DNA from 2 places in the Rhizobium sp. CFBP 13644 genome. Region 1 is predicted to be linked to the other one. Evidence: predicted binding sites of a transcription regulator. Region 1 holds the regulator's gene; the other holds the start of a gene.

Region 1 (7,476 bases):
CGTCACGACACGCAGCGTTCCGTTCACCACATGCCGTTCCGGCGCCATTCTCATCACCCAGGAAACCTTGCGCCGCACTGGTTCCATGGAACTATGGCTGGGCGATGCAACAAAGCCGGTCGTGACCGTAAGGGCTGCCATGCTGAGCGACAATCGGCCATGGACGGCGCACCGTCATTACGACTGGCGCGACAAAAGCTTCAACACAGAAATTCCGGCCCATATCGAAAACCTGCTCGCAGTCCGTCCGTAGTGCGCGCGCCACTGCTCGTCACGTCGGGACTGCGCGCAAATCCGCAAGCCATTCCCCCACATCCCGCGCCTCAGCCTCATGCGCATCGTCGCGCCACGGTTCGAGAAGGGCCGCCTGTTCCCATTCCTGCATTGCCGGTAGGGAGAGGAGGTGATCCATATAGTGCTTCGATGCTGGAGACAGCGCCGTTCCGTAGGTCTGAAACCGAAACGCAACCGGGCAGAAAAAGGCATCAACGGCTGTGAACTCAGCACCCGCGAGGAATGGACCGCCGTGGGCTTTTAGCCCCTGCTGCCACAAGACGTCGATCCGGGAAATATCTCTCTGCAATGCGTCCGATATGGATGACGGCCGTATCCGAAGACCAACGCTCATCGGATGGTTGTTGCGCAATGTCGAAAAGCCGGCATGCATTTCCGCAGCGGCAGAGCGAGACCAGGCCCGCGCCTTTGCATCCGCTGCCCATACGCCATCATGCTTTTCCGCAAGATATTCGGTGATGGCTAGCGATTCCCATACTGTCAGATCAACATCCACCAGGCAGGGAACTTTCGATGTCGGTGAAAACTCCGAAAACGCATGGTCCTTGTCATCGAAACGCATGAATCGCTCGGAAAATCCAATTCCGAGCGTGCGCATCAGCACCCAGATGCGCAGCGACCAAGACGAGTAATTCTTGTTGGCGATGAAAAGTTGATACATGGGCGGCGCTCCAGAAGGCAGCGATCAAAAAGAGAAAACTATCAGTAAACGAGAGAATTTCTTGCATAAAGCCATCCACAGCGATGGCATCATTCAAATTATTTGATGGCCGTCACCAACGTGGCGATCAATGCCGGGTCACAAGCACCGCCTTCAAACGCAACGGCGCATTTCCATGCCATAAGTATCTGCCGACATAACGGAAAATTCACTCAAAATCACACAATCGTAATGGAGTCGATACCCGGCTAACCAATTCTATCACCGCGCTGTGACTTGAGGTCCCGCGAGCGTCAACAGAGTTAAGACTGCGCCTGAAAAGCGAGGCAAGAGCCTGTCAGGCTGGTCAGTGATAACGCCTGATCAGACCAACTAGCTTTCCCTGAATCTTGACCCTGTCGGGTCCAAATATGCGGGTTTCATAAGCAGGGTTCGCAGCTTCAAGTGCGATAGACGCGCCGTTGCGACGGAAGCGCTTAAGCGTTGCCTCCTCTTCGTCCACCAGAGCCACGATGATATCACCGGGATTTGCGGTGCTGGTATCCTTGATAATGACGGTATCGCCGTCAAATATACCGGCTTCGATCATCGAATCGCCTTTAACCTCAAGCGCGTAATGCTCACCCGCACCCAGCATATCCATCGGCACGACCACATCATGAGTGTTGTTCTGAATGGCGGAGATTGGCACGCCCGCTGCAATGCGTCCCATGACCGGTACACTGACTGATTCGGAATTTCTGCTGTTGGAAGACGATGGCTGAGGCCGTTGCTCAACAGCTGCTGTTTTGCCGAGACTGCCTTCAATAACGCTTGGCGTGAAGCCGCGCTGTGGCTTTTCTGGGGGCGAATATGATTCGGGAAGCTTGATAACCTCAAGCGCACGCGCTCTGTTCGGTAGCCGGCGAATGAAACCACGCTCCTCCAAGGCTGTGATCAACCGATGGATGCCTGACTTTGAGGCAAGCTCGAGTGCATCCTTCATTTCATCGAAAGATGGTGGCACGCCGGACTCTTTCATTCTCTCATGAATGAATAGAAGCAGTTCCTGCTGTTTGCGCGTGAGCATGAAGAGACCCTTGACGATTCGAGGCGGAGATTCGGGAAACAAATACAGAACGAACACTATCTGTTCCATATGTGTTCTGCAATCCCTTAAAACTCAGTGAAAGTACAAACGAGTTTCAGCGATGCCCACAATCCCGCCGAATACGGTTCCTATACCGTGACTCGCTGTCGGCTTACTGCTACATGCGTTGCTAAGATCGGGCGCGATGCCCGTGCACTGTTTCATTTGTTCCAAGGGAAAACCATGAGTGCGACGAACAATCTGAAGGTCATTGCCGGCGAGGGTGCTGGAGCGGTCTCTTTCTCGAACACCGAACGATTTTCCCTGATTGCCGGTCCGTGTCAGATGGAAAGCCGCGACCATGCTTTCATGATTGCCGAAACGCTGGCCGAACTCTGCGGCAAGCTGGGAATCGGTCTGGTTTACAAATCATCCTACGACAAGGCCAATCGCACCTCGCTTTCGGGCCAGCGCGGCATTGGCATCGACAAGGCGCTTGAAGTTTTCGCAGAATTGAAGGCGCAGTTCGGATTTCCAGTCCTTTCGGACATTCACACCGAAGAGCAGTGCGTCATTGTTGCGCCCGTCATAGATATTCTGCAGATTCCGGCATTCCTCAGCCGTCAGACGGACCTACTAGTCGCTGCTGCCAAGACCGGCCGCGTCATCAATGTGAAGAAGGGCCAGTTTCTGGCACCCTGGGACATGAAAAACGTGCTGGCCAAGCTGAATGACAGCGGCAACCCCAATGTCCTGCTCTGCGAACGCGGCGCGTCTTTCGGTTACAATACATTGGTATCCGACATGCGGTCTTTGCCAATCATGGCATCGCTCGGTGCGCCCGTTATATTCGATGCGACCCATTCGGTTCAGCAGCCGGGCGGGCAGGGTGGCTCGACGGGTGGTCAACGCGAGTTCGTGGAAACATTGGCGCGTGCGGCGGTCGCCGTTGGTGTTGCCGGTCTTTTCATAGAGACGCATGAGGACCCTGATAATGCGCCATCCGATGGCCCCAACATGGTTCACCTGAAAGATATGCCTAAGCTTCTCGAAAAACTTCTGGCTTTCGACAATATCACCAAGTCCACCTGATAGTTCGGCGCCGAGAGGCGTCGATGGAAACCATCGCGCAGGACGGGGCTTGTCATTGTAATTTCTTCCGCATCGGCTACAGCGGAAGACGACCACCAAACGACTCACCGCTCTGGCGACGTGTTTTTATCGCAAGCCGGAATCTGAAACTTCTTCACAGGTTCCCTCATGCGCTTTAAGACATGCACCTGAAAACACTGTTCCAATCCTAAGGGAGAGATCATGACAGCCATTACCGACATTATCGCACGCGAAATTCTCGACAGCCGCGGCAACCCGACCGTTGAGGTAGATGTCTATCTTGAAGACGGCTCTTTCGGCCGCGCAGCGGTTCCATCGGGCGCATCCACTGGCGCGCATGAAGCTGTAGAGCTGCGCGATGGCGGCAAGCGTTACCTCGGTAAGGGCGTCGAGAAGGCCGTCGAAGCGGTCAACACGGAAATCTTCGATGCGCTGGGCGGTTTCGATGCCGAGAGCCAGATCCATGTCGACCAGACGCTGATCGAACTCGACGGTACTCCGAACAAGTCGCGCCTCGGTGCCAATGCCATTCTCGGCGTTTCGCTGGCTGTTGCTAAGGCTGCTGCTGAAACCACGGGCCTGCCACTCTATCGTTACGTTGGTGGCCCTAACGCGCATCTGTTGCCAGTTCCAATGATGAACATCATCAACGGTGGCGCGCATGCCGATAACCCAATCGACTTTCAGGAATTCATGATCATGCCAGTCGGCGCGGAAAATATCCGTGACGCGGTGCGTATCGGTGCTGAAATCTTCCACGTTCTGAAGAAGGAACTGTCTGCGCAGGGTTTCAACACCAATGTGGGCGATGAAGGCGGCTTTGCGCCGGGCCTGAAGAGCGCACCGGAAGCACTCGATTTCATCATGAAGTCCGTTGAAAAGGCTGGTTACAAGCCAGGCGAAGACGTGGCGCTGGCTCTCGATTGCGCCTCGACGGAATTCTTCAAGAACGGCAAATACGTGATGGAAGGCGAAGGCCGCACGCTCGAGCCTGAAGCCATGGCGGACTATCTCGCCGAGCTGGCCGGTAAGTATCCGATCATCTCCATCGAAGACGGCATGGCTGAAGACGATTGGGACGGCTGGAAGTACCTTACAGACAAGATCGGCAAGAAGGTTCAGCTGGTTGGCGACGATCTGTTCGTGACCAACTCTGCACGCCTTCGTGACGGCATCAAGATGGGCGTCGCCAATTCGATCCTCGTCAAGGTCAACCAGATCGGCTCGCTCACAGAAACGCTCGACGCTGTCGAAACTGCACACAAGGCTGGCTACACGGCTGTCATGTCTCACCGCTCTGGTGAAACAGAAGACTCCACGATTGCCGATCTTTCGGTTGCCACCAACTGCGGACAGATCAAGACAGGTTCGCTTTCGCGCTCAGACCGTCTGGCCAAGTACAACCAGTTGATCCGTATCGAAGAAATGCTCGGCCCACAGGCTGCTTACGCAGGTCGCTCGATTCTGCGCGGCTGATTTCGATATCCACGTGACATAATAAGAAGCCCTGTTAACGCAGGGCTTTTTTGTGCGCTGCAGCGGTAGTATCGTTACGGTCAACGGATGGTTAAGCATATGTCGCTATGATGCCTTCAGTAACGCGTTTGAAGGCTGTTTCAGAGTATGTGGACCAAGCATCACAAGAAAAGACGTTTTGGCCGTCTTGTCGTTCCGGCAATCACGGTCGCGTTTCTCTCCTATTTCGGGTATCATTCCATCCATGGTGATTTCGGGCTGAAGGCTGCGGAGCAGCTGGAGAAGCAGCGCGTCGCCCGTTCTGCAGAGCTTGCGAAGCTTACCAAGGCTCGCACGGCGCTGGAGCGGCAGGTCGAGCTGATGAGTGATGGCTCGCTCGAGCGCGACATGATCGATGAGATCTCTCGCTATCAGCTGAACATGTCACGCGCCGACGAAATCGTCATTATGAACACATATTTTTGATTAACCGAATTTCAGTTAATCTCATTTTTTAATTTATTCGCAGTCACTTAGGGCGAATACGAGCCATGCGTTTATGCCATTGCTGCTTCGCGTTTTCTTGCATATGGTGCGCACCGATCCAACCATTCTAAATGGCAACTCAGGGAGGGATGTATGGCGCCGCGAAAAAACGCGACCGTATCCGGCCGCAAGACCACGGCAAAGACAGCCGCTAAGGAATTTACCGGCCAGAACACGCCGGAGTTCGGCAAAGATGAAGAGCTCCACGCGTATCGCGAGATGCTGTTGATCCGTCGATTCGAGGAAAAGGCCGGCCAGCTTTATGGCATGGGCTTCATCGGCGGCTTCTGTCACCTCTACATCGGGCAGGAAGCTGTCGTTGTGGGCATGAACATGTCGCAGAAGGAAGGTGATCAGGTTATCACCGCCTATCGTGACCACGGCCACATGCTGGCAGCTGGCATGAGCGCGCGCGGCGTTATGGCCGAATTGACCGGACGCAGCGGTGGCTTGTCGAAAGGCAAGGGCGGCTCGATGCACATGTTCTCCAAGGAAAAGCATTTCTACGGCGGACACGGCATCGTGGGTGCCCAGGTTTCTCTCGGAACCGGTCTTGCCTTTGCGAACAAGTATCGCGGCAATGATAGTGTTTCCGTCGCCTATTTCGGCGATGGCGCGGCCAACCAGGGCCAGGTCTATGAGAGCTTCAACATGGCTGCTCTCTGGAAGCTCCCAATCATTTATATCGTCGAAAACAACCATTACGCCATGGGTACATCGACTGCGCGCGCAACCGCACAGTCCAACTACTCGCTTCGCGGTGTTGGCTTTGGTATTCCGGGCATGCAGGTCGATGGCATGGATGTTCGCGCCGTCAAGGCTGCTGCGGACGAAGCTCTGGAACATTGCCGCTCCGGCAAGGGTCCGATCATTCTTGAAATGCTGACCTATCGTTACCGTGGTCACTCCATGTCCGACCCGGCAAAATACCGTTCCAAAGACGAAGTGCAGAAAATGCGCGCGGAACATGACCCAATCGAGCAGGTCAAGGCCCGTCTCCTTGAAAAGGGCTGGGCGTCTGAGGATGAACTCAAGGCAATCGACAAGGATGTTCGTGACATCGTTGCCGACAGCGCGGAGTTCGCCCAGAACGATCCGGAGCCGGATGTATCCGAGCTCTACACCGATATTCTGCTCTGATTTGGGAAGGGAGACATCATGCCTATAGAGATTCTCATGCCCGCCCTTTCCCCAACCATGGAGGAAGGCACGCTTTCCAAGTGGCTGAAGAAAGAGGGTGACAAGGTTGTTGCTGGCGACGCTATCGCTGAAATCGAAACAGACAAGGCAACGATGGAAGTCGAAGCCGTGGATGAAGGCACGATCGGCAAGCTGCTGATCGAGGCTGGCACCGAAGGCGTCAAGGTCAACACCGCGATTGCCGTGCTGCTTCAGGATGGCGAAAGCGCAGACGATATGTCCGCGTCTTCAGCGCCGAAGAAGGAAGAGCCAAAGGCCGAGGCTTCCAATTCCGGTTCTGACGCTGCTGGCGGAAAGACCCGCGAAGCGACGGAAGAGCCTTCTGCTGCCAAGGAAGCAGCCAAGGTTCCTGCCGCACCGAAGATCGAAGTTGCTGCCGACCCTGACATTCCAGAGGGCACCGAATTCGTAACGCAGACAGTGCGTGAAGCACTGCGCGATGCGATGGCGGAAGAAATGCGCTCCGACGAGAACGTCTTCATCATGGGTGAAGAGGTTGCCGAATACCAGGGTGCCTACAAGATCACTCAGGGCTTGCTTCAGGAATTCGGCTCCAAGCGCGTCATCGATACGCCGATCACCGAGCACGGTTTTGCCGGTATCGGCGTCGGCGCTGCGATGACAGGTCTGCGCCCGATCGTTGAATTCATGACATTCAACTTCGCCATGCAGGCCATTGACCAGATCGTCAACTCTGCTGCCAAGACGCTCTACATGTCTGGCGGTCAGATGGGTGCGCCGATGGTGTTTCGTGGTCCGTCCGGCGCTGCTGCCCGCGTTGGCGCACAGCACTCGCAGTGCTACGCCGCATGGTACAGCCATATTCCGGGCCTCAAGGTGGTCATGCCGTATTCGGCTGCTGATGCCAAAGGTCTGCTCAAGGCTGCGATCCGCGATCCGAACCCTGTCGTCTTCTTGGAAAACGAAATTCTTTACGGTCAGAGCTTCGAAGTACCGAAGCTGGATGATTTCGTGCTGCCAATCGGCAAGGCGCGCATTCACCGCAAGGGCAAGGACGTTACCATCGTTTCCTTCGGTATCGGCATGACCTACGCCATCAAGGCTATCGCGGAACTGGAAAAGCTCGGTATCGATGTCGAACTCATCGATCTGCGTACAATCCGTCCGATGGATCTGC
Region 2 (7,476 bases), on a different contig from region 1:
CAACCACCGAAGTGCTGATCGAAGAATCGGTTCTCGGCTGGAAGGAATATGAGATGGAAGTGGTTCGCGACAAGGCGGACAACTGCATCATCATCTGCTCCATCGAGAACATCGACCCGATGGGCGTTCACACCGGCGACTCGATCACCGTTGCGCCCGCGCTGACACTGACCGACAAAGAATACCAGATGATGCGCAACGCATCGATTGCGGTTCTGCGCGAAATCGGCGTTGAAACCGGCGGATCGAACGTGCAGTTCGCGGTCAACCCGAAGGATGGCCGTCTCGTCGTCATCGAGATGAACCCGCGCGTTTCGCGCTCTTCCGCTCTCGCATCCAAGGCAACAGGCTTTCCGATTGCCAAGGTCGCGGCAAAGCTCGCTGTCGGCTACACGCTGGATGAGCTGGACAACGACATCACCGGCGGCGCGACACCTGCGTCCTTCGAACCATCCATCGACTATGTCGTCACCAAGATCCCGCGCTTTGCCTTCGAAAAGTTCCCCGGCGCATCGCCAATCCTGACCACCGCCATGAAGTCTGTCGGTGAAGTCATGGCGATTGGCCGTACATTCGCTGAATCTCTGCAGAAGGCGCTTCGCGGTCTCGAAACCGGCCTGACGGGTCTCGATGAAATCGAAATCCCCGGCTACGAAGAAGGCGAAGGCTCCAAGAACGCCATTCGCGCTGCCATCGGCACGCCAACGCCAGACCGTCTGCGCATGGTGGCACAGGCTCTGCGCATGGGGATGTCTGAAGCCGAAGTGCATGAGAACAGCAAGATCGATCCATGGTTCATTGCCCAGTTCAAGGCAATCGTGGACATGGAAGCGCGTGTGCGTGAGCACGGCCTGCCAACGGATGCTGAAAACCTGCGGTCGCTGAAGGCCATGGGCTTTTCTGATGCGCGCCTTGCCAGCCTGACGAAAAAGCGTCCCAAGGAAGTGGCGGAACTGCGCAACAGCCTGAATGTGCGCCCTGTGTTCAAGCGCATCGATACCTGCGCTGCCGAGTTCGCCTCGCCCACCGCCTATATGTACTCCACCTATGAGACGCCTTTCGTCGGCCAATTGCGCTCCGAAGCGCAGGTTTCGGATCGCAAGAAGGTCGTCATTCTCGGCGGTGGCCCAAACCGCATCGGCCAGGGCATCGAGTTCGATTATTGCTGCTGCCACGCCGCCTTCGCGCTGAAGGATGCTGGCTTTGAAGCCATCATGATCAACTGCAACCCGGAAACCGTGTCCACCGACTACGACACATCCGACCGCCTCTATTTCGAGCCATTGACGGCCGAAGACGTGATCGAAATTCTCCGTGCTGAGCAGGAGAAGGGTGAGCTGGTTGGCGTTATCGTGCAGTTCGGCGGCCAGACGCCGCTGAAGCTGGCCGAAGCACTTGAAAAGAACGGTATCCCGATCCTCGGCACAGCGCCTGACATGATCGACCTTGCCGAAGACCGCGACCGCTTCCAGAAGCTTTTGATGAAGCTGGATCTGGCACAGCCAAACAACGGCATCGCCTACTCGGTTGAGCAGGCGCGCCTTGTGGCGTCGGAAATCGGCTTCCCGCTGGTCGTTCGCCCTTCCTATGTTCTGGGTGGCCGCGCCATGCAGATCATTCATTCCGAGGGCCAGTTGCAGACCTATCTGCTCGACACGGTTCCCGGTCTGGTGCCTGAGGATATCAAGCAGCGCTACCCCAACGACAAGACCGGCCAGATCAACACGCTGCTGGGCAAGAACCCGCTGCTGTTCGATAGCTACCTGACCAATGCTGTCGAAGTGGACGTGGATGCGCTGTGCGATGGCGAGAACGTCTTCGTCTCCGGCATCATGGAACACATCGAAGAAGCCGGTATCCACTCCGGCGACAGCGCCTGCTCGCTTCCATCACGCTCGCTATCCGAGGAAACGCTTAACGAGTTGGAACGCCAGACAACAGCGATGGCCAAGGCGCTGAACGTCGGCGGCCTGATGAACGTGCAATACGCCATCAAGGACGGCACGATCTACGTGCTGGAAGTCAATCCACGCGCATCGCGCACGGTGCCATTCGTCGCCAAGACCATCGGCGCACCGATTGCCAAGATTGCAGCCCGCATCATGACCGGTGAAAAGCTGGATGCGGCCATTGCGGCCTATGGCGAGAAGCCTGACCCACGCAACCTGAAGCACATCGCCGTCAAGGAAGCCGTGTTCCCGTTTGCCCGCTTCCCCGGTGTCGATATTCTGCTTGGACCAGAAATGCGCTCGACCGGTGAAGTCATCGGCCTCGACACAGATTTCGCCCTGGCCTTCGCCAAGGCGCAGCTGGGTGCAAGCGTTGACCTGCCACGCTCCGGTGCCGTGTTCGTTTCGGTGCGCGATGATGACAAGGAACGGGTTCTGCCTGCCATCCGCCAGCTGGTGGAGATCGGCTTCCGGGTTCTCGCAACCGGCGGCACGCAGCGCTTCCTGGCTGAACAGGGCATCAACGCTGAAAAGATCAACAAGGTGCAGGAAGGCCGTCCGCATATCGAAGACGCCATCCGCAACCGTCAGGTCCAGCTGGTCATCAACACGACCGACAGCAACAAGGCGATCTCGGACTCGAAATCGCTGCGCCGCGCCACGCTGATGCAGAAGGTGCCCTATTACACGACGATTTCGGGTGCCGAATCCGCAGCACTTGCCATCAAGGCGCTGAAGGCAGGCAGCCTCGATGTACGGCCATTGCAGAGCTATTTCTGATCCAGGCTAGACCGTCCCCATCTTAGCAAAACCGGCCTGCATTTATGTTGGCCGGTTTTCTTTTGTTCTGTGTTTGCCCTTCGACGAGGGTGTAGAGAGAACCATGACCGAGACAATAGAAATCCTGAACGAGAGACTGTTTCCGGTTGATCGCGAAACGCTTTTCCAGACGTTTGCCGATCCCAACCTATTGGAAAAATGGTGGGGGCCAGACGGCTTTACCAACGCCATCACCGCATTCGATTTTCGTGCGCGCGGAACGTGGAAGCTGACAATGACAGCCTCTGACGGCAACGAGTTTCACAACGTCTCGACGTTTCGCGACGTTGTGGTGCCGGAACGGATCACCTTTGAGCATCACGAGCCCATCCATGTTTACACGATGGCCATGGACTTCATCGAAGAGCCAGAGGGAACGACATTGCGTTGGCAAATGGTGTTTGATGCGACGGATGAGCTGCTGGACTTGAAACTGTTCATTCACGCCGCCAACGAGCAGAATTTCGACCGCCTTGGCTCGCTCCTTGAGAAACTGGCCTCTTAGACTGAGACAGCGGTGGCAGACCTCGCGCCCATTTCCATCAACCGTTGGACAGCCAACATATCGTCACGAAACCGCTGAAACTCCTCCGCTTTCCGTTGATCATCCGGTATCCGCAAAAGATAGGACGGGTGGACAGTGACGAACAGCGTTCTGCCGCCTTCCATCGGTATCGGCCTGCCCCGCAGGTCTGACAGCTTCTCCCTCAATTCCGTCAGGGCAAACACAGCCGTCGCGCCCATGGCGACAATGAGCTTCGGCTGCACAAGATCGATCTCCCGCGTCAGCCACCAGCGGCAGCGCTGCACCTCGCCCGCATCCGGGCGCTGGTGAATGCGCTTCTTGCCGCGTGCTTCATATTTGAAATGCTTGACGGCATTTGTCACGTAAAGCGCCTTGCGGTCGATGCCCGCCTCGCCGATCACCTGATCGAAGACCTTTCCCGCCGGGCCGACGAAGGGCCGACCGGCAAGATCCTCCGTATCACCCGGCTGCTCGCCAACAATCATGACATCGGCATGGGCTGGCCCCTCCCCAAACACGGTCTGGGTGGCCTTGCAGTGCAGCGGGCAAAGCGTGCAGCCTTGCGCATGATGTTTCAAACCTTCGAGCGTATCGGCATCCGGCAGGACTGGTGGTGGCCTGTTTTCCGCCGCGGCCTGAAGGCGATGGTGGAAAAGCTGCGGCTCGGTTGCCGCCTTCGCGCCCATCTCCAGAACCCGCCTCTCCGCGTTCAGAATAAGATCGGGAATGAGGTCTGCCTCGGGCAGGTTCTTCCAGTATTTCTTTGGCATTTCGGCTGTCATCGCCTTGATCTTCAACCGCGCCGGATTGAAAATATTGGCATAATAGGTGCGCCACAGCTCATCTGTTTCGTCTGAGAGATCGGGCTTTGACGCCGCCAGCCGCGAGGTTTCCAGAGTTTCGCCATCCCAGCGCGCTGAGCCGTTCGGGGTCAGGATCATCCAGTCCATATCTGTGAAACGGCGCTGGAAAAAGGATGCCTTGCGCTCGACGATGAAATGATCTGGCTCGAACCAGGCGATAAACCGTCGGCGGCCCGCGATGCCCTCACCCAGCGGCACTTCCTTGAAGCGCACGAAAGCCGTCATCTTGTGGCTATCGCGCCGAACCGCTTTCTCCATCTTGCGCGCTTCCGCCACATCTGCGTCCGCCTTGAACGCAAGCAAGGCCCTGTCCTTCGAAAGCCGCCACAGGAGACGGTAGAGCAGCGCGAAACGGGAGGGATCGCTGTGACAGATAATGGTTTGTGCCAAGGGCATGAAGGCCGAAGGTACGTTCACGCTGGCGGCGCTATCCACCTCTGGAACACGGTCGCCCTCTTCAAAACCAAACAGGCCTGTTTCCTCACCACGAAACCGCCAATCGATTTCGTGTGGTGCGACACTTGCCGATAGGAACCGCCGAGCGGCATCGCGCCACTCGCTAAAATCCCCCCGCCCCTCCAGCGAAATCAGGTACATTACAGGAGGGACAATTGTTCTGGCTGCGGGGCAAACATGGCCCGCAGGTCTGGACGTTCCGTCAACTTGCCCGGAGACCAGCCAGCGGCAACAACGAATGCCTTGACCTTCTTCAACGACACGCCAAAGCGGGCAATATCTTCCAGCCGCAATTGCCGGAACCGGCGCGAAGAGAGAATGGATTTCACCGTTTTTGTGCCGAAGCCGGGAACCCGCAGCAGCGTTTCGCGATCTGCCTTGTTCACATCGACAGGAAATTGCTGGCGATTTGCCAACGCCCAGGCGAGCTTCGGATCAATATCGAGATCAAGCATGCCGTCCTTCTGGGTCGAGGCAATCTCGTCGATGTCGAAACCATAGAAGCGGTAGAGCCAGTCTGCCTGATACAGGCGATGTTCGCGCATCAAGGGCGGCTTGATAAGAGGCAGGTTTTTCGACGAATCCGGGATGGGGCTGAAGGCTGAATAATAGACACGGCGCAAACCGTAGCTGCCATAAAGCCGCGCGCTGGTTGACAGGATGGTGGTGTCATTGGCGCCATCGGCACCTACAATCATCTGCGTGCTCTGGCCCGCTGGTGCGAATTTTCGGACCCGTTTGGTCTGAAGTGTTGGCTCACCCGCCTCCTCGATTTTCAAGCGAATGTCAGCCATGGATTTGCGGATATTCACGGGCTGCTTTTCCGGCGCGAACTGGCTGATGCCGCGATCCGTCGGCAGTTCGATGTTGATCGACAGGCGGTCGGCATAAAGCCCGGCCTCCTCGATCAGGTGAGCCGATGCCTCGGGAATGGACTTGAGGTGGATATAGCCGCGAAAACCATGGGTGACGCGCAATTCTTTTGCCACCCGAACCAGCTCTTCCATCGTGTGATCTGACGACCGGATAATGCCCGACGACAGAAACAGGCCCTCGATGTAATTCCGGCGATAAAATTCGAGCGTCAGCCAGACGACCTCTTCCACCGTAAACCTCGCCCGCTCGACATTGCTGGAGGACCGGTTGATGCAATAGGCGCAGTCATAAATGCAGAAGTTGGTCAGAAGAATCTTGAGCAGCGAAATGCATCGCCCATCCGGCGCATAGGCGTGGCAAATGCCCGAACCTTCGGTTGAACCCAGCCCGCCGGAAGCGGATGAATTGCGCTTCGACGTGCCGCTGGAGGCGCAGGATGCATCATACTTTGCCGCATCGGAAAGGACTGCCAAACGCTCTTTTATTGACTTTTTCATGCATATGTTCACTATATGTTCTTGCAATATAAGTCAATAACTGAATATGATCAGGCCGTAAATCTGCTAGAAATGGATGGCTTCAAATTATCTGGCAAATCACTCCGGTCTTCTGATATAGTGTCGGAAATTGTGATTTTGACATGGTTCCGTAGTTTTGCTCCGGAACCTGTTTCTTTTTGTGTCTGCGGGTACCGCAGATCGAATGCGAAGGAAGAAAAAATGGTAGAAAAAGTGCCAATGACGCAGGGTGGATTCATCAAGTTGCAGGAAGAACTGCGCTTCCGCCAGCAGGAGGAGCGTCCGCGCATCATCGAAGCCATTGCCGAAGCACGCGCCCATGGCGACCTCTCGGAGAACGCCGAGTACCACGCTGCCAAGGAAGCGCAGAGCCACAATGAAGGCCGCGTTGCCGAGCTTGAAGACCTGACGGCCCGCGCCGAGGTTATCGACCTTTCGAAAATGTCTGGCACCACCATCAAGTTTGGCGCGACGATCAAGCTCATCGACGAAGAGTCCAACGAGCAGAAGACCTACCAGATCGTGGGCGATCAGGAAGCTGACGTGAAGCAGGGCCGCATTTCCATCTCGTCGCCAATCGCCCGCGCGCTGATCGGCAAGGAAGTTGGCGACAGCATCGAGGTGAATGCACCCGGCGGTTCGCGCGGCTATGAGATCCTCTCCGTAAACTGGGGTTGATCCCCCCTGCCCGAGTTATCAATCTTGCCCTATGTTGACTTGGCCGATGTCCAGGTGCTTGCGCCGAATTTCAAGCGCAGGCTCTCTGGCGTAACCTCTACGATCATTCAGCTTCTGCCTGTCCAGAACAGGCAGGGGCAGAAGGTGGCGGCCATCGGCCCGGGCTTGCCTAGCAGCCTGCCGCATGTTCGCTTTCGTGACCTATGGAAGCTTTGGCAAATGGGACCTGAACAAAAGCCCCGCGTCTGGCATGCGCGGCGCAATATTGAAATGCTTCCCGCCATCATCCTGCGGGATGTGCTGCGCATGAAGCTGAAAGTGGTCTTCACATCCGCGTCCCAGCGCAAGCATAGTGGCTGGACGAAGTTTCTGATTTCGCGCATGGATACCATCATCGCGACCAGCAACAAGACGGCGTCCTATATGGACCTGCCAAGCACCGTCATCATGCACGGCATCGATACTGACCGCTTCTGCCCACCGGCAGACAAGGCGCAGGCGAAACGCGCTCTGGGTCTTGATCCCAACCAGAAACATGTTGGCTGCTTTGGTAGGGTGCGCAAGCAGAAGGGCACGGACCTTTTCGTGGATGCGATGATTGCCACATTGCCACAACAGCCGGGCTGGTCTGCCATCATTGCTGGCCGCGCCACCGGGCCGCATGTGGAATTCGAAAATCGCCTAAAGGAAAAGGTGCGTGCTGCAGGCCTTGCAGACCGCATTCTGTTTGTGGGCGAGCACACCAACATCAATGAATGGTATCGCACCCTAGACCTGTTCATAGCTCCCCA

Evidence for each region. Region 1 encodes LexA, which represses DNA repair genes until DNA is damaged. Its sites were predicted from a motif close to TGTTCNNNNTGTGTTCNG; they were not measured.
Region 2: the regulator LexA is predicted to act here: its motif matches at 5,992-6,009, upstream of IFT53_RS07655 (putative DNA modification/repair radical SAM protein).

The regions. Positions count from the first base shown of each region.
Region 1 covers NZ_JACYVF010000008.1:46,109-53,584, reverse strand. The annotation lists gene IFT53_RS18325 (ComEC/Rec2 family competence protein) at 1-253, shown strand, start outside; gene IFT53_RS18320 (glutathione S-transferase family protein) at 272-955, opposite strand; gene lexA (transcriptional repressor LexA) at 1,302-2,024, opposite strand; gene kdsA (3-deoxy-8-phosphooctulonate synthase) at 2,268-3,116, shown strand; gene eno (phosphopyruvate hydratase) at 3,339-4,613, shown strand; gene IFT53_RS18300 (FtsB family cell division protein) at 4,761-5,078, shown strand; gene pdhA (pyruvate dehydrogenase (acetyl-transferring) E1 component subunit alpha) at 5,232-6,278, shown strand; gene IFT53_RS18290 (pyruvate dehydrogenase complex E1 component subunit beta) at 6,297-7,476, shown strand, end outside.
Region 2 covers NZ_JACYVF010000002.1:526,528-534,003, reverse strand. The annotation lists gene carB (carbamoyl-phosphate synthase large subunit) at 1-2,729, shown strand, start outside; gene IFT53_RS07665 (SRPBCC domain-containing protein) at 2,833-3,273, shown strand; gene IFT53_RS07660 (UdgX family uracil-DNA binding protein) at 3,270-4,754, opposite strand; gene IFT53_RS07655 (putative DNA modification/repair radical SAM protein) at 4,754-5,986, opposite strand; gene greA (transcription elongation factor GreA) at 6,209-6,685, shown strand; gene IFT53_RS07645 (glycosyltransferase family 4 protein) at 6,710-7,476, shown strand, end outside.